Regions from separate parts of the Paraclostridium sp. genome, predicted to be linked through region 2. Evidence: a T-box and tRNA genes for the amino acid it is inferred to sense, from the RefSeq annotation. Region 2 holds a T-box; the other holds one or more tRNA genes.
What was found. The T-box of region 2 lies ahead of metG (methionine--tRNA ligase). A T-box ahead of a tRNA ligase gene usually reads a tRNA of that ligase, here a tRNA-Met.

Region 1: it has a tRNA-Met gene. The T-box ahead of metG (methionine--tRNA ligase) is inferred to sense a tRNA for this amino acid. The anticodon was not compared.

Annotation. Positions count from the first base shown of each region.
Region 1 is NZ_JBOFKN010000127.1:1,871-13,388, forward strand. Features, by position in the region: gene ACRCYC_RS08815 (acyl-CoA dehydratase activase-related protein) at 1-2,433, shown strand, start outside; gene ACRCYC_RS08820 (sensor domain-containing diguanylate cyclase) at 2,558-3,802, shown strand; gene ACRCYC_RS08825 (exonuclease SbcCD subunit D) at 3,935-5,137, shown strand; gene ACRCYC_RS08830 (SbcC/MukB-like Walker B domain-containing protein) at 5,137-8,262, shown strand; gene ACRCYC_RS08835 (patatin-like phospholipase family protein) at 8,345-9,265, opposite strand; gene ACRCYC_RS08840 (YwbE family protein) at 9,400-9,594, shown strand; tRNA gene ACRCYC_RS08845 (tRNA-Met) at 9,672-9,747, shown strand; gene ACRCYC_RS08850 (hypothetical protein) at 9,865-10,197, shown strand; tRNA gene ACRCYC_RS08855 (tRNA-Met) at 10,284-10,359, shown strand; gene ACRCYC_RS08860 (pentapeptide repeat-containing protein) at 10,440-11,096, shown strand; gene ACRCYC_RS08865 (hypothetical protein) at 11,135-11,392, shown strand.
Region 2 is NZ_JBOFKN010000201.1:14,264-27,740, forward strand. Features, by position in the region: gene ACRCYC_RS15445 (sensor histidine kinase) at 1-13, shown strand, start outside; partial or broken gene ACRCYC_RS15450 (helix-turn-helix transcriptional regulator) at 75-204, opposite strand; gene ACRCYC_RS15455 (hypothetical protein) at 253-663, opposite strand; gene ACRCYC_RS15460 (glycoside hydrolase family 73 protein) at 835-1,725, shown strand; gene ACRCYC_RS15465 (glycoside hydrolase) at 1,777-4,086, shown strand; gene ACRCYC_RS15470 (hypothetical protein) at 4,287-4,472, shown strand; T-box leader at 4,577-4,839, shown strand; gene metG (methionine--tRNA ligase) at 4,899-6,536, shown strand; gene ACRCYC_RS15480 (response regulator transcription factor) at 6,658-7,326, shown strand; gene ACRCYC_RS15485 (ATP-binding protein) at 7,329-8,366, shown strand; gene ACRCYC_RS15490 (ABC transporter ATP-binding protein) at 8,470-9,237, shown strand; gene ACRCYC_RS15495 (ABC transporter permease) at 9,227-11,263, shown strand; gene ACRCYC_RS15500 (sodium ion-translocating decarboxylase subunit beta) at 11,456-12,577, shown strand; gene ACRCYC_RS15505 (OadG-related small transporter subunit) at 12,589-12,708, shown strand; gene ACRCYC_RS15510 (DNA topology modulation protein) at 12,781-13,293, opposite strand; gene ACRCYC_RS15515 (DUF3796 domain-containing protein) at 13,361-13,477, opposite strand, start outside.

The DNA.
Region 1 (11,518 bases), on a different contig from region 2:
TGTGGAAGGTGTTCGAATAACTGTTTATTAACTATAAATAGTTTTGGAAAATCAGATAGATTTATATCAGGAAATAGATGCGAACGAGGAATAGGTTTACAGAGGTCTGAAAATAAAAATATTAATTTATTTGATTATAAATATAAAAGAGTATTTAATTACGAAAGTTTAGAAATAAATCAATCAAAAAGAAAAGAAATAGGAATACCTAGAGTTTTGAATATGTATGAAGATTATCCACTATGGCATACAATATTTACAAATTTAGGATTTAAAGTAGTACTATCTAGCCGATCTTCAAAAGATTTATATGAAAAGGGAATGGATTCGATTGCTTCAGAATCTGTTTGTTATCCAGCTAAGATGGTGCATGGTCATATAAATGATTTAATTGAAAAAGGTATTAAAAATATATTTTATCCATGTATAAGACAGGAACACAAAGAATTTGAAAATGTTGATAACCATTTTAATTGTCCTATTGTTATGTCTTATCCAGAAGTTATTAAAAATAATATTTCACAAATAAAAGAAAATAATATTAATTTCATAAATCCATTTTTACCGATGGATAATAAAAATGCTCTAAAGAAAAAATTATATGAAGAATTAAACAAAATTAAAAGTTATGACGATGAGTTTATTGAAATAAGTAAAGAAGAAATAAGTAAAAGTGTGGAACTTGGATTTACTGAGTATGAAAAGTTTAAAAGAGATATACAAAATATGGGTGAGACTAAATTAAAATATATTGAAAAAAATAATATTAAAGGTATTGTTTTAGCTGGTAGGCCATATCATATTGATCCTGAAATAAACCATGGTATACCCAATCTTATAAACTCTTTGGGTATGGCTGTTTTTACAGAAGATAGTGTGTGTCATTTGGGTGAAATAGATAAATCTTTAAGAGTTGTTGATCAGTGGGCCTATCACTCAAGATTATACAGAGCAGCAAGTTTTGTAGGGTCTAGAAGTGATTTGTCTATTGTACAATTAAATTCATTTGGATGTGGGCTAGATTCAGTTACTACTGATCAAGTTCAAGAAATTTTAACTAGTGAAGGTAAAATTTATACATGCATAAAAATTGACGAAGGAAACAACTTAGGTGCAGCTAAAATAAGATTGAGGTCTTTAAAAGCTGCTATCCAAGAAAGAGAAAATAATAATATTGAGGGTTTGAAAATAAAAAAAACATATGTAAAAAGTAGTTTGAGTAAATCAATAAAAGAAAATTACAATATTTTAGTGCCTCAAATGGCTCCTATCCATTTTGATTTAGTAGAACATAGTGTGAAGTCTTGCGGATATAACATGGTATTGCTTAAAGAATATGAAGGGGCTGTTGAAGAAGGTTTAAAATATGTAAATAATGACGCTTGCTATCCGGCTATAATTGTTATAGGACAAATAATTAAAGCTCTTAAAAGTGGTAGATATGATTTAAGCAAAACGTCTGTAGCAATAACTCAGACAGGTGGAGTTTGTAGGGCAACTAATTATATTGGATTTTTAAGAAAAGGATTAAGCGATGCAGGATATGGAAATATACCGGTATTGTCATTATCTGTAAATGGAGATGAAAAAAGCAATTTATACAGTGTATTCTCTTTAAGTCTTATAAATAAAGTTTTGATGGCTGCTATTTATGGCGATTTACTTATGAAAGTTTTATATAGAGTAAGACCTTACGAAACAGAAAAAGGCAGTGCTAATAAACTTTATAAAAAACATCTGGAAATTTGCAAAAAAAGCTTAGAAAAAGGAAGTTTAACTAAATTTAAAGAAAATATATACAATATAGTTAAAGATTTTGATGAGTTATCTATAACAGAAGAGAAAAAACCAAAAGTTGGTATAGTGGGAGAAATTTTAGTTAAGTTTCATCCATTAGCTAATAACAATATTGTGGACATAGTAGAAAAAGAAGGTGCAGAAGCTGTTGTTCCAGAACTTATAAACTTCTTTTTAAGTTGTGCATTTAATACATATTATAAAGCTGATAACTATTTAGATAAAAAATACAAAAAATTAGGAGGGAAATTAACTATAAGTGCTATATCTATATACCAAAAGCATTATATTAAAGCACTTGAAGAAAGTAAGAGATTTAGTAGTCCAAAAAAAATTGAGGAGTTAGGTAAAATTGCTTCAAATATTATTTCGCTTGGAAATCAAGCAGGGGAAGGGTGGCTTTTAACCGCTGAAATGATGGAACTCATTGAAAGTAATGTTAAAAATATTATATGCATGCAACCTTTTGCTTGTTTACCTAATCATATTACAGGAAAAGGTGTAATAAAAGAACTCAAAAGAGTTTACCCTAATACTAATATTGTTCCTATTGACTATGATCCAGGAGCCAGTGAGGTTAATCAATTAAATAGAATAAAATTAATGTTATCAACTTCGTTTAAAAATTTAAAGTGAAATTTAAAATAAAAACAGATATAATATTTTACTTTTTAAATTATATAATTTATAATATAAAAATTTATTTTGAATTAGTATATAATTATATTATGGTTGAAATTTAAAGGAAGTAGGCGTGAAAATGATTGATAATTTAATTGAAGTAGTCTTCGATACACTACCATATCCTATGTGGATAAAATCAAATGATGGGGTGTTTTTAAGTATAAATAAAAAATTTAAAGAAGTATATATAGATGAAAAGTTAAGTAAGGAAGATATTATTGGAAAAGTAAATAAGGATATATTTCCAGTTGGTAGATATGAAAAATATGATCAAAATCATAAACATGTAGTGGAGAGCAAAAAAGCTATGGTATTTGAAGCTGAAATTAATAATAAAATCACAAAAGCTTATTTAACTCCAATATTAGATGACAGTGAAAATGTAGTGGCTGTTTCAGGAATAGTAAAAGATATAACAGAGACAAAAAAATATGAAGAAAATATAATTAAGCAAAACACTTTATTAGAGACTATAATAAATACTATACCTGACATGATTTTTTATAAAGATAAGGAAAGTAAATATATAGGTGGGAATAAGGCTTTTTTTGAAGATTTTTTTGGAAAAGAAAAATCAGAAGTTATTGGAAAAACAGATATAGAAATACACAAAAGTAAAGAGGTTGCACAATCTTTTATGGAAAGTGATAAAGAAATTATAAAAAATAAAAAGACTCAATATACTAAGGTTGAACTTTTAAACAAAGAAAATAAGTTGGTATATGCAGAAGGCATAAAAAAACCACTAATAAATGAAGATGGAGAAGTATGGGGAGTCGTTGGGATATCTAGAGATATGACGGATAGAAAAGAACTAGAAAAAAAGTTAACTATCATGAGTTATACAGATAAGTTAACTGGCTTATATAATAGGGCTTATTTTGAAGAACAAATAAAAAAGTTAGACAATAAAATATATTATCCTTTAAGTTTAATAATGGGTGATGTGAATGGATTAAAACTAGTTAATGATACTCTAGGGCACCTAGAAGGAGATAAATTGATAATTCAAATAGCTCGGATTTTAAACTTGAGTTGTAGAGATGAAGATATTGTATTTAGGTGGGGTGGAGATGAGTTTATTATTCTTTTACCTAATACCGATTATAAATTAGCGGAAATTGTTTGTGAAAAAATAGTACATAAGTGCAAACAGTCAAATAACGAACAATTACCAATAAGCATATCTTTAGGCATAAGTACTAAAATAGATGATGGAAAAGGTGTAGATGATATATTAAAAGAAGCTGAATATATGTTATATAGAGATAAGATATTAACCAGCAATAGCACTCGAATGTCTTCACTTTATCCAAAATAGTAAATATTTCAATAAAACTTATAGATACATTTATACTCAAAAGTATTTAGATTATATCATAAAAAGCCCTCAGCAAAAATGAGGGCTTTTTATGATATAATCAATATATATATATAACAAGGAGGACAATTTATGAAAATTATTCACACAAGTGATTGGCACATAGGCAAAATAGTAAATGAATTTTCTATGATAGAAGATCAAAAATTCATTTTAAATAAATTGACAAACTTAATAGAAGAAGAAAATCCACATGCCATTATAATAGCAGGTGATATTTATGATAGATCTATTCCGCCAGTAGAAGCTGTAGAGCTATTAAATAAAACTTTAAGTGATCTAATAATAGATAAAAAAATAAAAGTACTAGCTATATCAGGTAATCATGATGGTGGAGAGCGATTAAGTTTTGGTAGCGAAATACTAGAAAAGCAAGGATTGTACATAGCTGGAAGAGATGATGAAATTTATAAACATGTATCTATAAAAGAATATGATACAAATATAAACTTTTATTTAGTGCCATATAAAGATCCTGCATTAACAAAAAAACTATTAGATAATAAAGTTATAAGAAGTCACAATGATGCTATGGTAGCAGTAATAGAAAAAATAAAAGAAAATCTTAATCCAGAGGAGATTAATATCCTAGTAGGTCATGGTTATGTTACTCTCAAAAGAGAAGAAGCAATAAATTGTGCTGAAAATAAATATGAAGTAGCAAATCTTGAAATCTCAGAATCTGAAAGACCGTTATCAATAGGAGGAACAGATTTAATAGATGGAAATATCTTCTCTGACTTTGACTATGTAGCTTTAGGCCATTTACATGGTAGACAAAAAATAGGAAGAGAAGAAATGAAATATTCAGGTTCGCTTTTAAAATACTCTTTCTCTGAAGTAAATCAAAAAAAGGGTGTATATGTGCTAGATACAGATGAAGATAAAAATATAAATATAGATTTTAAAATCTTGAAACCACTTAGAGATTTAAGAGTAATAAAAGGAAATATAGAAGATTTGGTAGATGAAGCTAGGAACCTAGAAGAAGGTAAAGATGATTACATACAAGCTATATTAACTGATGACGGAGAGTTAATGAACCCTATGGAAAAATTAAGGTCAGTTTATCCAAATACTATGTTAATAACTAGAGAACGAAAAAAAGATTTCAGTGAAGATAAAACCTCAGCAAAGGGAGAATACAAAAGAAAAAGTAAGTTAGAATTATTCAAAGAGTTTTACGAAGACTTAGGTAATGGAGATTATACAAAAGAAAAAGAAGATGTTTTGATGAATACTATAAATGAAGTCTTAAAAAGGGAGGTGAGATAATGAGACCGATAAAATTAACTATAAGTGCTTTTGGACCTTATGCAGATAAGCAAGTTATAGACTTTGAAGAACTAAACGGAAGAAATATATTTGTTATATCAGGAAAAACAGGAGCGGGAAAAACTACTATATTTGATGCTATAAGTTATGCGCTATATGGAGAAGCTAGTGGAGAATCGAGAGAAACAGATTCACTGAGAAGTCATTTTGCGGATGATGATGTAGAAACTTTTGTAGAATTAGAGTTTGATCTAAAAGGAGAAAGATATCTTGTAAATAGAGTTCCAAAGCAGAAAAAAAAGAAAGCTAGGGGCGAAGGATATACAGAAAAAAGCGCAGATGCAACACTTACACTACCAGATGGAAAAGTAATTACAAAGGTTACTAATGTTACTAATAAGTTAATAGAGGTATTAGGTATAACCAGGGATCAGTTTAAACAAATCGTAATGCTTCCACAAGGAGAATTTAAAAAATTACTACTAGCTGATTCTTTAGAAAGAGAAGGCATTTTCAGAAAAATATTTAATACTTATGATTTTGAAAAAATTCAAATGGAACTTAAAGAAAAAGCTATAACTTTAAGTAAGAATAGAAATAAAAGCAGAGATGAGATGCAAACCAATTTAAAAAATATAAAAGGGGAGCATGATATAGTTCTTGGAGAATATGTCGATTTTCCTATTGTAATAGAAAAATTAAAAGAACTTATAGAAAAAGAGAATGAAAATTATAAGGTTTTAAATGAAGAAGATAAAAATCTTTCTAGTAAATTAGAGGCTATAAATAAAGAAAAATTAATTATAGAAAATAATAATAAACTGTTAAATGAGAAAGAAGAAGTAGTAAAAACTCTTGAAGAACTTTTAAGTCAACAGGATGGTTTTGAAGCTAAAAAGAAAAATATAATTAACTTTAAAAATGCTAAGGAAGTTAATTATATAGAAGATAAGCTTATAGAAAATAATAATAAATTAGAAGAAAGACAAAAAGATTATAATAATAGTTTAATAAGCATTGAAAACTTAAAAAAAGTTTGTGATATAGCTAAATCAAAATTAAAAATAGAAGAAGATAAAGAACCAGAAAGAGATAAACTTAAGTTAGAAATTGAAAATCTAAAAAGTATAGAACCTAAGATCTCAGAGTTCGATAACTTAAAAAATCAAGTATTAAATCAAGGTGAAAAAGTTAAAGAAGTTAATGCGCAAATAATAAGCAATAAAGAATTTACTGAAAAACTTAAAAAAGAAAAATTAGAAAATGATAATACTTTAAAAGAAATAGCTGCTTTAGAAACTAAAAAAGTAGAGATAGAAAATGATATATCAAATAAAACAAAGATTATTCAAGAAACTAGAGAATTATTTATGTCTATAGCTAGTTATGAAAAAAGCAGAATTAATCACTATAACTTAAGCAAAGAATATGAGGAGTTTGAAAAGGACTATAAAATTATCAAGAAAAACTATGATGATATGGATAATTTGTACAAAAAAGAGCAAGCAGGTATACTTGCAAGTAATTTAAAAACTAATACTCCTTGTCCTGTATGTGGATCTACTAATCATCCAAATCCTGCAACAATAAGAAAGGATTTAAAAGTACCAACAAAGGAAGAATTAAAATTAGCAAAAGAGAAACTAGAGGAAATTGAAAAAGAAAATAATTTAAGGATAAATGAACTAACTAAATTAAATGCTGATTCGAAAAATTATTTTGAAATAGTAAATAATAGTTTAGCTAAGTTCTCAGAGACTTTAAATATAGATAAAATCTATTCTAATAGTACAGGAAATATAGTCAAAGCTAAAGGCCTTGAATTAAAAGATATAATTGATAATTTAAATAAAGAGCTTTTAAAAATTAAAGAAAAGTTAGTTTTAAAAGATTCTATAATAAGTAAAAATATATCTATAGATAATAATATTATAGAAAATGAAAAAGCGTTAAATGCTTTAGAAGAAAATGAAAAAGAATATCTAAAGGAAGTAACTCAAATTAGCACCAAGATAGAAGAATATAAAAAAGAAATTCCACAAGAAATATCAGATGTTAAAATACTTAAAGGTTTAATAGATGTAAAAACGAAGGATTTAAGTGATAGTATAAGTAACTTAAACAAACTAAGAGAAGAGAGTGAAAATAATTCAATAAGACTAGAAGGCGAAATTTCAAAGTCTCAAGAAATAAATAAGTCTATAGATGAATTAAAATTTAGTATAGAAAAAATAGAATTAGAGTTTAAAACTTCTATGAATAAGTTAGGGTTTAAGGATATGGATACTTACCAAGAAGCTAAGTTAAACATTAATTTAATAGAAGAATTAGAAAAACAAGTTGAATCATACAATTCTAAGTTAACTTTATTTAAATCTAAGAAAGAAGATATAAATAATAAAACTAAAGACTTAGAATTTATTGAAGTAACAAATATATGTGAAGAAATAAAAAGGCTTCAAATAATAAAACAAGAGCTAGAAGTTAAGTTAAGAGAATTATATTCTATATTAGAAAATAATAAATTAGTACTTAAAAATGTAGAAGCTCTTAATATTAAGTTTAAAGCAATAGAAGAAGAGTATAGAGTAGTTGGAGAGTTATCAGATTTAGCTAATGGTAGAAAGTCTCCATATATATCATTTGAAAGATATATATTAGCTTCATACTTTGAAGACATAATAGAAGCCGCAAATATAAGACTTGAAAAAATGACGGGAGATAGATTCTCATTAATTAGAAAGAAGAGTAAAAGTAAAGGTGCAGGACAAAAAGGTCTAGAACTTGAAATATATGATAACTATACAGATAGTTCTAGGGATGTAAGTTCATTATCAGGTGGTGAAAGTTTTAAAGCTTCATTATCTTTAGCGCTAGGGCTTTCAGATGTAGTTCAATCTAACGCTGGAGGGGTATCTCTTGAAACTATGTTCGTAGATGAAGGATTTGGAACCCTAGATCCACAATCTTTAGATAATGCGATTGATAGTTTATTGGAGCTTCAAAGAGGTGGAAGACTAGTTGGTATAATATCTCATGTTGAAGAACTTAAAGAAAGAATTGATGCTAAATTGGAGGTAGTAGCGACTTCAAAAGGAAGTAAGGCTGAATTTAATATATTATAAGTTTAAAAATATAAAAACAAAAAGGTCTGAATCTAATCAATTTGATAGAGACCTTTTTGTTTTGTAGCTTATTTTAAATGATTTATAAGTATTTTAAAACATAATTTTCAAAATTCCATTCATTTAAAAATATTTGAGCAGAGTCATAACCAGACATATAAAGACTAGTCATACAATTTTTAGTAATGTCAAAATCAGTTGTTGAAACATTTAATGTAGGTATATTTATAATCCTTACCTTATCTTTTTCTTTAAAATAAACATCTTCATTTGTACGTAGAGAAGTTTGAACTACACTTAACAAGTAAGATAAAGTATTAGGACATTCATTTAATCCATCAATTTCGCTACCTAATAAATTCAGACCGAATGTAGGTAAACTACATAAATCACAACTTTCATCATTATCAAATATCCAGATTGGAAAATTGCTTAATAATCCTCCATCAACTATAAAACAACAATTATTATCATGTTCAATTTTAACTGGATAGTAGTAAAGGGGAATACTGAGACTCATTCTAACTGCTTTTGAAATTTCAAAGTTCATAGGATCTATACCATAGTCGGTTAAATCATCAGGTAAAATAAGTAACTTTTTTCTTGTAACATCTGCAGCAATCATTTTAAGCTTACTTTTTCCATTAATTGAAATATCTTTAAACTTTGTTTTGTTTTTTTCAATAAATTTATCGTGTAAAAAATTTTCAATAGCATTTCCAGAGTGAATTCCTTTATGGATAAAAATACTTAAAAAATCTCCAATTAAAGGTATTGATTGAAGTTTGTTCTTGTCTTTAAAGCTGATATAATCTATATTGTATAATATATCTTTAATTTCATTTGAAGTATATCCTACTGCCAATAGAGAAGCTACAATAGCACCAGCAGAAGTTCCAGCTAAGTTTTCCCATTCATAACCTTCATTTTCTAGACAAGCTATGGCACCTACTAAAGCTATACCTTTAATTCCTCCACCTTTGCACACTAAATTTGCTTTCATGACTAAATTCACCACCGATAGTAAATTTTTTATTACTTTACCATAGTATGAAAAAAAATAAAAAATAGTGTGTGTTATACTATTTTCAGTGTTATACTATGGTAGACAGTGGTAAGTATGGAAGGAGAACATTTATGGATGGAAATAATAGAAATAACATAAAAATAGGAAGTAAGGTATTAGTTGTTCAAAAACAAGATCAACGTAGTGGAAAGTTGACAGAAGGCGAAGTTAGTAGAATTCTTACTAATTCTAAAAATCATCCACATGGGATCAAGGTGATGCTTGAAAGTGGAATTGTTGGAAGGGTAAAAGAAATAAAATCATAATACGTAAATAAAATTCAATAAGCTTGCTATAATTTACTTAATATGTTATCATTATATGTAGATAGAGAAAACAACATCGCGGGATGGAGCAGTTGGCAGCTCGTTGGGCTCATAACCCAAAGGTCGCAGGTTCGAGTCCTGCTCCCGCAACCAATTATAAGCATGGATTATAGGCTCTTATATCTTCAGGTATAGGAGTTTTTTTATTAACATTTATAATCAATCTATAGATTAAAAAACTATAGATATAAACTATAGGGAGTGATCAAGTTGAAACTAGTAAAAAGAGGAATTAAAAAAGAAGATATAACATTAGCTAAAAGATATGCAAAGTGGTATAAAGTAATAGATAATGAAATAAGAGTAATTTTAAATGAAAGTTCTAGAGTCAGCAAAAACAGTGTCGCAAATAACGTGGATTATAAAAATGATAAAGCTTATTTATGTGTAACGGATTTAGAGGGAAGTAAGAAGTTTTATGAAAAACACAAAGACTTAGAGTTAAGATTATATGTTAAAGCAGATGTTGGAAGTTTATACAATGAGTATAAAGTAAATGATTGGTATGTAAATGAAGAAGGATTAGAAATAGATTTAGCTTAATAATTTAAATAAAAAAGTAAATACTTATAATAGGGTTGTTATAATATATGTATTGTGATATTATATAGAAGTAGAGAAAACAACATCGCGGGGTGGAGCAGTTGGCAGCTCGTTGGGCTCATAACCCAAAGGTCGCAGGTTCGAGTCCTGCTCCCGCAACCAATTATAAGTATGAATTACAAACTCTTATATCTTTTGGTATAAGAGTTTTTTTAATATAAGATATATTTACGGAGGATAATATGGCAAAAGTTAAAAAAGTAGATACAGGACTTAAATATAATAAGATACAGAAATTAGATAAAAACTTTATGTATCAAGATTTAAAACGAAGCAATTGTTACAACAGTGATTTTTCAGGATCAAATTTTAACTATACAAGTTTAAGAGGCGCTCATTTTAAATCTTGTAATTTCTACGGATGTAGCTTTAAAAGTGCGGAAATAATAGGAAGTAACTTAAAAAGAAGTAAATTTAAAAAAGTTAAATTTGAAAATACATTATTTGATTCAGTTAATTTAGAAGGTGTAGATTTTGCGGGTGCAGAATTTATAAATACTGTGTTCTTAGAAACTGATATAAGCAAGGCTGTAAATATGAATATAAAAGAATCAGAGGTAAAAATATTTGATAAGATGCCTCAAATCGAAATAAGTGAGAGACTTGAAAATTCACTAAAGTTAGCTATGCAAAATGAATATGTGAAAAAATCAAGAGCATTAGACACTAAAGATGGAACTATCAATACTATAAGTGTTATGATACTTTTAGAAAATTTTAAAGAAAAGCAATTAGTAGATGGATTAAATCTTATAGCTGAAAGAATGGATAAGGATTTTTGTACTTTAAGTTATATAATAAAAACTTTACAAACATATAAGGCTAAAGGTCTTTTATAATAAATACAATGAAGTGTATACACACGTAAGGAGAAATTATGATAAAAAGAGAATTCGATATAAATGATATTGCATATGTAGCAAAAAATAGAAGACTTAAAGCTCATATTGATGGAAGTGAAACTAACACTAAAACTATATCTTTAAAATGCGGAGATGAAGTGAAAATATTAGACTATTATGAAGTTGAAAAATTTGGATACTCATATGAAGCGAAATTTAAAAAAGATGGAACAGTATATATTATAAGAAAACATTTAAGTCAATCAGATTTAAAACCTAAAAATAATTTATAAATAAATTTTTATAGCATCAAACAAAAAAAACGCTTATCTCAAAGAGGTAAGTGTTTTTTTGTTTGCTATTTATAGATATAACAATTTAAATATGGTAAAATATGAAAATAATATGACAATAAATAA
Region 2 (13,477 bases):
CAGTTTAATATGATTATATAAAAGGCTATGGGTTTATAATCATAGCCTTTTATATATATGTATTTATAAATTTTTTTATCTACAAACTCAAATAAATCTTCAACTGATACTTAAAAAAGCTGGCTATATCCATAGCTAATTTCAATGATGAACTATTGTTTCACGTCTTACATCAACTAACTTAGCTAATTCGCTTTGTTTCATAGAAGTTTTTTCTCTATATTCTTTAATTTTAGTTTTTGAGATAGTCACCTATTGACAAATACCCTTCCTATCAAAATAGATAAAGAGTACCAACCTTACTAAGCTTAATAAAAGTAAAAATAATGATAATATCATTCCTATTACATTGCTATTTATAGAGTATACATTTATATAAGGTGTTGAAAGAAAAGAAACCATTATTAATATAAAGGATACTAAAATTTTTATACAAATATTATTTATCTTCGATAAGATGAGTTGTGATAACTCATCGACTATACCACCTAGTTTGTTACTAAGTAGGAATATACAACCTATTAAAATTAAGTACATTATTGGCCAAAAATATTGGATATTAGAAAAGTTTTTAAAACCTGCAAATGTAGAAATAAAAACCACTATACATATTAGAAATTCTACTAATAATTTTGATTTAGCACTAAAATTTTTATCATTCATAAAAAATACCCCCCTGATTTAAATGTTATAAATACATAACATATATGTTATAAATATATCACTTGTTTATATAAAGCGTCAACTGAATTATTATAAATATATTTTGTAACATTAATGAAACAAAACATATTTATAATAAGCTCATAACAAATAACGAGGGAGTGTATAAATATGAAAAATAAAGGTTTTTTAACCTTAATAATGCTAATTGCAGTTATTTACATTATGATAGCAAACTACTCATTAAAAGAGATAGATAAGGAATATATAGATGTAGGTAAGTTTATTGAAGTAGTTGATAGTGTAAGTTCAAATAAAGCTCAAATTAATTGGAAGTACGTAGCTGCAATAACTGGTGTAATTGAAGACAATAATTTTAAAAAAATAACAACAAAAGAAATTGAAGATATATCTAAAAAGTTTTTACATGAAGATAAGGGTGATTATAGTTTAAAGAGTGTTGATGAAGTTTTAAATGAACTAGATTTTAATAAAAAAGAAAAAGCACTAACTTATGATTATATAAATCAATTAGAAGACTTTGGGCCAATGCCACAAAGACTTAGCCAAGATAGTAAATATATCAAATTTATAAATTCTATAAAAGATGATGCTATAGAAAACTATAAAAAATATGAAGTATTACCATCTATAACAATAGCCCAAGCTATTTTAGAATCAGGTTGGGGACAGTCCAAGCTAGCTAAAGATTATAACAATTTATTTGGAATAAAAGCAGATAACTATTGGGAAGGAGAATATGTAACTTTAGAAACAAGAGAGTTTGAAAAAGATACAATTAATGGCAAATTTAGAAAATACAATACTCCTGGCGAATCTATAAATGACCATGCTAAGTTTTTAGGTGAAAACAAAAGATATCAACAAAATGGTGTGTTTGATGCAAATACTTATGTGTATCAAGCTAAAGCTCTACAAAAGGCAGGTTATAGTACAGATAGCAATGAAAAAGGGGAAAGAATTTACGCAGATAGATTAATAGAAATAATTAGACAATACAATTTACAGCTTATAGATAGTGAAGTTCAATCAAAGAATTAATTGTAACGTAGGTGTAACAAAACTAAATTAAAATGACTTTGAGGTGATATTATGAATAAAAAAATGATGGTAATTACTAGTTTCATACTTATAGGAACTACCCTTGTAGGATGTAGTAATGGACTTATTAAAAATGGAGAAGGCACAGAAGCTAAAATTGAGAAAGTTAATAATTTAGATTTTAAATATGATGTTAACCCAAAAAACTTTCAAGTTTCAGTTGATGTAAATGGCAAGAAAGAAAATATATCAGATCCTATGAAAGAAAGAGCTGTTACTAACTTGAAAAAGAGTGATGATGAAATTTCATGGACTTATCCAGAAGAAAAAATTGATGTAGATATAAAGAAAGAAGATAGTTACCTAGATATAGATATAAAGTCAAATGAAAAAGAAGCTAATAGCTTTACTTGGCCAAGTATAAGTGGAGAAAGTTATATTCTTCCTATAAATGAAGGAAAGTTTATACCAAGTAATGATAAGTATTGGAAAGAGTATTTAAATGAACAAATTTTTAATACTATTGAAAGTTTTTCAATGCAATTTTTCTCAGTAAATAAAGAAAATTTTGCAGCAACTTATATCATGAAAAATAAGTTTAATAATGAAGTTAAATTTGACTCTAAAAATGATATAAAGTTTGATTTTACACATGAGTATCCAAGTATTAATAAAGATAAGGCATATGGTTTTAGAATATATATAACAGATAAGAATGTAGAGGATATAACTAAAAACTATAAGAATTATGTAATTGAAAAAGGAGAGTTTAAAACCATAGCTCAAAAAGCAAAAGACAATAAAAACATTGAAAAATTATATGGAGCGCCACAAATATATTTCTGGGACAAGTCTATAATTACTACAGATGATATTAAGTGGAACTTATTAAGAAATAATATAAGCGAAGAATTTTTAACATGGATGAAAGAACTTCTAAATACAAAAGTAGAAGATGGAAAAGAGGTTTCAACTGTTTTAGATACTGTTAAAACTCAAGATTATATTGATAAGTATCAAAAGCAAACTATTGTTAGAGGATTTAATTCACTTATGACTTTAAAAGAGTTCTATAATCCTAATGTATTTAAGCATATAGATAAAGAAACTAAAGATATAATTAACAAAGGGGTTAATAATTTAAATAGAGTTGAGTTAATAGAGTTGAATAAAAAGTTGTTAAAGTCACAGCTTAAAGATGCTACAACTCCTGTTAAAGATTGGGCAAAACATAATACTATAGATGTTTTAGAAGATATGAAAAAGTCTGGGATAGATAATGCTTGGATTGGTTTTGATGATATAGAATCAGGATATATTTCTCCTGAGTTTGTTGAAAAAGCTAATGAATATGGCTATTTAGTTGGTCCATATGATTCTTATCATTCTATACACAAGCTAGGGGATGAAAAGTGGAGTACGGCTACTTTTGAAGATAAGTCTTTATATGAAAATGCTACTATAAGAGATAAAGATGGGAAGAAGTTAGAAGGTTTCCAAGGTACTGGTAGAAAGTTAAATCCAACTTTATCTATGCCTAGTGTTAAGTCTAGAGTAGATAATATTATGGATGAAGGGTATGACTTTAATTCTTGGTTTATAGATTGTGATGCTACGGGAGAAATTTATGATGATTATTCTAAAAATCATACCACTACTCAGTCACAAGATTTAGAAGCTAGGTTAAAGAGAATGAGTTATATAAGAGATGACAAAAATATGGTTGTAGGTTCTGAAGGTGGTAATGATTTTGCTAGTACTACTATTGCTTTTGCTCATGGACTTGAGACTCCGGCTTTTTCTTGGGTAGATCCTGATATGAGCAAGAATAAGGATAGTGAGTATTATGTTGGAAGATATTACTCTTCTACAGGTGGTGTTCCCGAGGTTTTTGCTAAGCAAGTTCCTGTTAAGGATTTATATAAGAAGATTTTTATTGATCCTACGTATTCACTTCCTTTATTTAGACTAGTTTATAATGATTCTGTGGTTACATCTGATCATTGGCTATGGGGTACTTTCAAGATTGCTGATGAGGTTGATAGTAGAATGATGAAGGAAATTTTATATAATACTGCTCCTATGTATCATATTGATAGAGTTGAGTGGGATAAGCATAAGAATGATATTATTGATCATGATAAAGTTTGGTCTGAGTTTAATAAGAAGGCTATCAATAAGCCTATGACTGATTTTGAGTTTTTAAGTGATGATAGATTGGTTCAGACTACCTGTTATGGTGATGATTTAAGGGTTGTTGCTAACTTTTCTGATAATGACTTTAAGTATAAAGATGATGTGGTTAAGGCTAATTCTCTTATTATTTATGATGGTAGTGAGAAGACTGTTTATCAACCATAAGTTAAATTAGATATAATAATATAGTTGTTCTTTTTTATTACACTTTTAAAATACATAAATATACATACTCTATAAGTTGAAATTTTAGTGTCTATTTGTATTTTAGTTCCAAATTTATAGATATTAGGACATAATCCTTTTTTAAAAATATAATAGTGATAAACTATACTTAAAATTCAAAAGGGAAAGAGTAGAGATTTATGTCAAATAAAACAAGATTGATAATGATAGTTATATCATCTATGTTAATTTTATATGCAAGCATGCTAGGGGAGGGAAGTGCGTTTAACCTTGTAACTATATGGTTGTTTGTAAAAGGCATGAAAGATTGTATTACTAAATTGATTGCTGAAAGAAAGGAGAATAAAAATATTAATAGGAATTAATTTGCTAACGATTTAATTGCTATGGGATTAAATATAATTTATTAGAGGATTTTTAATATAAAAAGAGTATATAATAATATAAAGATTATTATTTTGAAATTATAATAAATGCAATGAAGAGGAAAGTAACTTTAAAAATACTTTTACAGAGAGTTTCTATTTGGTGAGAGGAAGCGAAGGATATTAAAGTGAAAATGGCCTTGGAGCTGTGCACCGAGATTTTTTATGAAATTAAGGCTGCAACGGGTTCACCCGTTATAGTGATAGAGTATAACCATAGGTATAATATGGCGTACTTAAAGAGGTGTATATTGTAAGGTATACATGAAATAGGATGGTAACACGAAGTTTAACTCTCGTTCCTAAGATTAAGTTCTTAGGGATGGGAGTTTTTTATTATATAAAATTACTGAGGAGGTATTAAATATGAATATTTTTATAGGAGGAGCATGGCCATATGCTAATGGATCACTTCATATTGGTCATATAGTAGCACTATTACCTGGAGATGTGATAGCAAGATATTATAGAAAAAAAGGGGATAATGTCCTTTATGTATCGGGAAGTGACTGTCATGGTACACCGATATCAATTAGAGCAAAATCAGAAGGAGTTACTCCAAAGGAAGTAGCAAATAAGTATCATAGTGAATTTAAGTATTGCTTTGATACATTGAATTTTTCCTATGATTATTATGGAAGAACTGATGATAAGTTTCATAAAGTAGAAGTTCAAAATATAATTACTTCTTTATATGACAAGGGTTTAATTTACGAAAAAGATGTAGATCAGATTTATTGTAATAGCTGTCAACAATTTTTACCTGATAGGTATGTTGAAGGAGTATGTCCTAAGTGTAAATCAAACGCAAGAGGAGATCAATGTGATTATTGTGGATACTTGCTAGATCCATTAGAACTACTAGATAGAAAATGCAAATTATGTGGGGAGTATCCTACAATAAAAGAATCTAAGCATTTATATTTTTCTTTATCTAAGTTTCAAGATGTTATAAAAAATAATTTAGATGTAAATAAGCACAATTGGAAAATAAATGCTATAAATAATACGGAAAGATACATTATTGAAGGGTTACATGATAGGGCTATATCAAGAGATATTTCTTTAGGTATAGATATACCAATAGATGGATTTAGGGATAAAAAGGTATATGTTTGGATAGATGCTATACTTGGATATCTTACAATGAGTAAGAAATGGGCTATAGATGAAAATAAATCATATGAAGAGTTTTGGAATGAGGATGCAGTTTCTTATTATGTACATGGTAAAGATAATATTCCATTTCACTCTATAATACTTCCAGCTTTATTAAATGGGATTGGTTATGAAAAATTAGTTGATAGAATTGTATCTAGTGAATACTTAACATTAGAAGGTAAAAAAATATCAACTAGCAATAATTGGGCTGTATGGATTCCTGATATAGTAAAGCGTTATAATTCTGATTCATTAAGGTATTTTTTCTTAATAAATGCTCCAGAAAAACGAGACTCTGATTTTTCGTGGAGGGAGTTTGTAAATAGTAACAATGGAGAGTTGTTAGGGGCTTATGGTAATTTGGTCAATAGAACGCTAGTATTTATAAAAAAATATTATGATAATAAAGTTATTAATGGTGAGATTGATAAAAATATTAAGTCAAGTATAAAAAAGTTATATGGTGAAGTAGGTGTGCTTATAGAGCAAGGAAATTTAAGAATTGCACTTGAGAGTATTTTTGAAGTTATAAGGAAAGTAAATAAGTACTTTGATTTAAGCACACCATGGATAACGGTAAAAGAGAATAATGAAAAATGTATAAATAGTATATATACTTGTATTTATGCTATTGCAAATTTATCTAATTTATTAGAACCATTTTTACCAGAATCGTCATTTAAAATAAAAGAATGGTTGTCTATAAATCATAGTAAATGGAGTGAAATAGAAAGTATAGATTGTGTTTTATCATCTGAAATTTCTATATTGTTTGAAAGAATTGATAAGAAAAAAATAGAATTAGAAGAAGAAGAATTAAAAAGTTGTCAAATTAAATATTAACTAAATATGAAATTTTTACATGTAGTTAATATTTATAGCCTATGAAATGACATATTTCATAGGCTATTTTCTATATATAATATATAATTATTGTGAACAGAATTTTAAGGGGAGATTTATTATGGAAAAAATTGTTGTAATTGAAGATGAAGAAAAAATAAGGACTGAGCTTAAAAGTTTTTTAAATAATTATGATTATGACGTTGTGACTATATCAGAGTTTGGCAATGTAGTGGACGAAGTTTTAAAATTAGATGCTCATTTAATTTTACTAGATATAAACTTACCTGTATGTGATGGGTATTTTTTATGTAGAAAAATTAGAAAAAGCTCGGATATACCAATAATTATAGTAACAAGTAGAGATACTGAAATGGATGAATTGATGAGTATGAACTTGGGTGCTGATGATTTTGTAACAAAACCATACAACACACAAATTTTACTTGCACGTATAAATTCTCTTTTAAAAAGAACTTATAAAAAATCTAATGTAGATATACTTAGGTACAAAGGTCTAGAATTAGATTTATCAAAAAATAGTGCAAGCTTTGAAAATCAAGAAGTAGAGTTAACTAAAAATGAATTTAGAATATTAAACTGCCTTATTAAAAATAAAGGAAAGATAGTTTCAAGAGGAGATTTAATGGACTATTTATGGGATTTAGATTTATTTATAGATGATAATACCCTTACAGTTAATATAAATAGACTTAGAAAAAAATTAAGTGAAATTGGATGTAGTGAATATATAGAAACTAAAAGGGGGAGAGGCTACATAATGCCGTAACTATGAATATAAAAGATTATTTAAAAGATAGAAGCTTAAGTATATTATTAAATTTTACGTTTTTTGCCTTTGTAGTTTTTATACTAAAAGCATCACAAGTTGAGAGAGTAACAATAATTTTCACAATTATGCTTTGGATAGTTTTAAGTAGTATAGAAATTTTTTACGGATGTTTTAAAAAGAAAAGTTATTACGATCAAGTAATGACATCTTTAAATGAACTAGATAAAAAATATTTACTACCAGTAGTTATAAAAAGATCATCTTTTTGTGAGGGGAAAATTTTGTATGATGTTCTTAGTATTACAGATAAATCCATGCATGAAGAAGTTAATAAGTATAAGTTTAATCAAGAAGAATATAGAGGATATCTTGATTTGTGGGTACATGAAATAAAGACACCAATAGCAGCTAGTAAGCTAGTTATAGAAAATAATAAAAATGAACATACTTTAAGCCTTTTAGAAGAAATAGAAAAAGTAGAAGATTTTATAGAGCAAGCTCTTTATTATTCAAAAATTAATGAAATAGAGATGGATTACATAATAAAAGAAACCGACTTAAGAAAGTGTGTAAACAGCACTATTAAAAGAAATAAAAAATTAATTAGAGAAAAGAAAATATGCATAGATATAGAAGATTTCGATGAAAAAGTTTATTGTGATGGAAAGTGGATGGAGTTTATACTAAATCAAATTATAGTAAACTCTATAAAATACATAGGCGATAAAACTATAAATAAAAAGTTAGATAAAGAACCTCCTAAGATATCTATATATACAAAATCAAAAGAAAATAGTATCGAACTATATATAAAAGATAATGGTATTGGAATCGATAGTAAGGATTTAAATAAAGTTTTTAATAAGGGATTTACAGGTATTAATGGAAGAAAACTAAAAAAATCAACAGGAATGGGACTTTATATATCAAATAAACTAGCAGATAAAATGTATTTAGGATTAGAAATAGATTCCATAATCAATGAAGAAACTACTGTAAAAATAATATTCCCAAAAAGTAATATGATTCAAATGTAAATAAACTTACATTTTTGTAAGGTAGTGGTAAGGTTATCTTATTAATTAAATCCTCTAAAGGCTATAAGATATAAGTATAAATTAAAAATGTGGAGGAGATAAGATGAGTACAGTTCTTAAAGTTAAAAATATAGAAAAATATTATGGGAATAAGAAAAATTTAACAAAAGCTATTAATAATATTTCATTTGAAGTTGATAAGGGTGAGTTTATAGGAATTATGGGCCCTAGTGGAAGTGGTAAAACTACACTTTTAAATTGTATAGCTACAATAGATAAAGCAACTACTGGAAATATACAAATTGAAGATAAGGATATAACAACTTTATCAAGAAAAAATATAGAAAAGTTTAGAAGAGAACACTTAGGATTTATATTCCAAGAATTTAATTTACTAGACACTTTAACAGTATATGAAAATATATCCTTAGCATTATCTGTATTAGGAGTAAAGGGAGTAGAAATAGATAAAAGGGTAAAAAGTGTGGTAAATAGACTGGGTATAGGAGATATATTAAGTAAATTTCCATATGAAATATCAGGAGGGCAAAAGCAAAGAGTAGCTTGTGCAAGAGCTATAATAAATGAACCAGCTTTAATTCTTGCAGATGAACCAACAGGATCTCTAGATTCAAAATCAGCAAGAGTTTTACTTGAAAATCTATCTGATTTAAATGAAAATATGAATTCTACAATAATGATGGTAACTCATGATGCTTTTACAGCTAGCTATTGTAAAAGAATTTTATTTATAAAAGATGGAAAAATCTTTAATGAATTAATAAGAGGAAATGATGATAGAAAAGAGTTTTTCAAAAGAATTATAGAAGTTGTTACTCTTTTAGGAGGTGACAATAACAATGTTATTTAAGCTTTCAAAAAGAAACGTCCAAAGAAGTATAAAAGATTATAGTATTTATTTTTTTACACTTGCTTTAGGTGTTTGCATATTTTATATATTTAACTCAGTAGAAGCTCAAACAGCTATGATGGATATGTCAGATAATCAAAAAATGTTAATGGAAATGACAAATAGGATAACTTCAATAGTATCAGTTTTTGTATCTTTCATCCTAGGATTTTTAATAATATATGCAAATAACTTTATAATCAAAAAAAGAAATAGAGAATTTGGTATATATATGACACTAGGTATTAGTAGAAGTAAAATTGCTTTTATGCTATTTTATGAAACTATAATAGTTGGGGTTATGTCTTTAGTTATAGGCCTATTTATAGGAATATTTTTATCGCAGGGACTAGCTTCACTAACAGCAAAATTATTTGCAATTGATATGAAAAAGTATCAATTTGTATTTTCAAAAGAAGCTTGTATAAAAACAATAATAGATTTTAGCATAATGTTTTTTATAACTATGATTCTAAATTTTATAGTAGTTTCAAGATATAAGCTTATAAATTTAATAAATAGTCAAAGAAAAAATGAAAAGTTAAAAGGTACAAACTTAATATTATCTGTATTACTGTTTATAATATCTATAGTTTGTTTAGGATTTGCATATAAATTGATTTTAGAAAATGCTCTTATAAACATAGGAGATGATACTTTTAATTTATCGATACTTTTAGGAGTTGTAGGTACGATATTATTTTTCAGATCTTTGGCAGGATTTTTTATAAAATTGGTTCAAAATGATAAAAACTTATATCTAAAAAATCTTAACACTTTTACTTTAAGACAATTAAACAGTAGAATTAATACAAACTATATATCAATGAGTATTATATGTTTAATGTTATTTATTTCAATTGGTATGTATTCTACAGCCATAGGATTAAAAAAATCTATAGAAAGTTCGACAGAGATTCAAACTCCATATGATGTGACTGTAATAGAAAGATACAGACCTAAAGAAAAGATAAATTTTAATAATGAAAAGTTAAGTGAAATACTTAAAAATTTAGATTTTAATGTAAGTGATTACTCAAATGAATATATAGATTACAATTTTTACGATTCTCCTGTGAGTTTTATTAAAATGTTTGAAAATACTTCAGATGACTTTTTATCTAAACAAATAAAATTTATGATAGATTCTAATGTTCCTATTATAAAACTATCAGATTATAATAAGTTAAATAAAATGCAAGGTAAAAAACAAATAGATTTAAAAGATAAAGAAGTAATTTTGGTTACAAACATATCTGCTATGGAGAATCCAATAAAAGAATATATAAAAAATAATAAAAGTATAAAAATAGGAAATGATGAATTTAAAATAAATAAAAATTACCAATATCAATCTTTAATGAATGATTTAGCTAAATTTGATTTTGTAACATTTGTAGTTGAAGATAAATACGCAGATAAATATGATATAAGTCAAAAATGTTTAAGTTTAAATTATGAAGGAGATAAAAAAGATACAGAAAATAAAATAACAAAGTATCTTGAAAAAAGTGAAAATAAACAAATTCAATATCAAAAAGACCATGGTTCATACTTATTATTTGTGAGCAAACAAATGGTTTTAGAAATTAATATGTCTAACTCAGCTACATTTTTATATATTGGTTTATATATAGGGATAATATTTTTAATATCTAGTGCAGCAGTACTTGCACTTAACCAATTATCAGGAGCAACAGAAAGTTTAGGAAGATATGAAATACTTAAAAAACTTGGAGTAAGTTCAAAGATGATAAACAGATCAATTTTTATACAAGTATTCATATATTTCTCACTTCCAATAGCCCTAGCATTAGTTCATAGTTATTTTGGAATAAAGGTAGCAAATAACGTGGTCAAAATGTTTGGAGACTATAATACAGTAGGAACCAATATAGGTGCAGTATTAAGTATATGTGTAGTTTATGCTATATACTTCTTTGGAACATATAAAGCATATAAGCGTATTGTAAATAAAAATAATTAACTAAAATAAAAAAGAAGGGCATGCCAAAATATAGACAACTTATATTTGACATATCCTTCTTTTTTATTGTTAAACAACTTTCATTTTGAATTTTTATACTTGGTTTAATTTTATTTATGCATATATCATAATAAAAATAAATATTTTAATAGTAGAATACGATAACGATATAAATTTATTGGGGGTAAGAAAATGGAAATTTTGTTATCAGGAATTATGAGTATAACACCTAATCAAATTGCTATGATTGCAATAGGGGGTATATTGCTATATCTAGCAATAGTTAAAAAATTTGAACCAACACTTTTATTACCTATGGGTTTTGGGGTGATAATGGTTAACTTACCACTATCAGGAGCAATAAGTCAGGTTGTAAATGGAACACCAATAGAAGGTATACTAGATTTACTATTTGAACAAGGGATAGCAACAGAATTATTTCCATTACTTATTTTTATAGGGATAGGAGCAATGATAGACTTTGGGCCACTTTTACAAAAACCATTTATGATTTTTTTAGGAGCTGCAGCTCAATTTGGAATATTTTTTACCGTAATATTAGCTTTGTTATTAGGATTTGAAATAAATGAAGCTGCATCTATAGGTATAATTGGGGCAGCAGATGGACCTACTTCAATATTTGTAGCCTCACAATTAGCAAGGAATTTACTAGGGCCTATTTCAGTAGCTGCATATTCATATATGGCATTAGTACCAATAATACAACCTTTTGCTATAAAATTGGTAACAACTAAAAATGAAAGAATGATAAAAATGCAATATCAAGAAGATAAAATATCTAAGCGAACTAAAATACTATTTCCAATAATAGTTACATTAGTAGCTGGACTTATATCACCACAATCAGTACCTCTTATAGGATTTCTAATGTTTGGTAATTTAATGAAAGAATCTGGGGTAGTAGAAAGTTTATCTAAATCAGCACAAAACGAATTAGTAAATATAAGTACAATTCTTTTAGGTTTAGCTATAGCATCAACAATGAAAGCAGAACAATTTTTGCAAATATCTACTTTATTAATAATGGGTATGGGACTTATAGCATTTATATTTGACACTATAGGGGGAGTACTTTTTGTTAAATTTATAAATTTATTTAGAAAAGAAAAAATTAATCCTATGATTGGAGCTGCGGGTATATCAGCATTTCCAATGTCAGCAAGGGTAGTGCAAAAGTTAGCAGTAAAAGAAGATCCTACTAACTTTGTACTAATGTATTCAATAAGTGCAAATGTATCAGGTCAAATAGCATCAGTTATAGCTGGTGGATTAATACTTAGTTTATTAAGTTAGGAGAGTGGGATATGTTAGTAGAACTTCAACAAGGATTAAGATTGATGGCACTTGGGATGAGTGGTGTGTTTATTGTTACAGGAATAGTTTATGCATCAATGAAATTATTATCTAAAATGGACCAAAAATGAATTTATAATCAAAAGGGGAGTAACTTTTTGTTACTCCTCTTTTGATTTTTATAGTATATATATTTAAATTAATTACATATTAAGATTTTTTTGTAAAAACAAATCAACCTCTTTTGGATTTTTAAGCGTTACAAATTTATCTTTGAATTGTTTTTCTATTTCTTTATAATGGTTTCGTTTATCTTTATTACGACCCTTATGAAGAATCCACCAAATAAATTCGAAGTCAAATTTTTCAATACACCCATTAGCCATATCTTCACGAGTCGAATTTTTATGCTTTAAATATCTATTAAAAGCTCTACGAAAACAAATACTTCTAGGAAAATCTAAAAAAATTATTATATCAGCTTGTTCTAATCGTTGCCTTTGTAAAAATTTATTATAATTTCCATCTATTACCCAAGAATCATTTTTCAGAAAATCATTTACTATAAAACTACCTTCTTTCGCATCTCGCTCAATCCAATTAGGTAAAAAATTCACGGTATCGAGAAACAAAGCCGGAATCTTATAATGTTTTGAAAGTTTTTTAGCAAGTGTAGATTTTCCACTTCCACTGTAACCGATTATTGCGATTTTCATTATATCACCTCTTAGTAAAAGTTATTTTTAAAATTTATACAAATAAGATATGAAATAAATATAATTTCTATTTTTTAGCATCTAAACAACAAACTATCATAGGCAAAAGAATAAAAATAATTGAATATCCAATAGACCCAAATGCCAATACTATTTGAGGATTTGTACCTCTATCTAAAAAGAA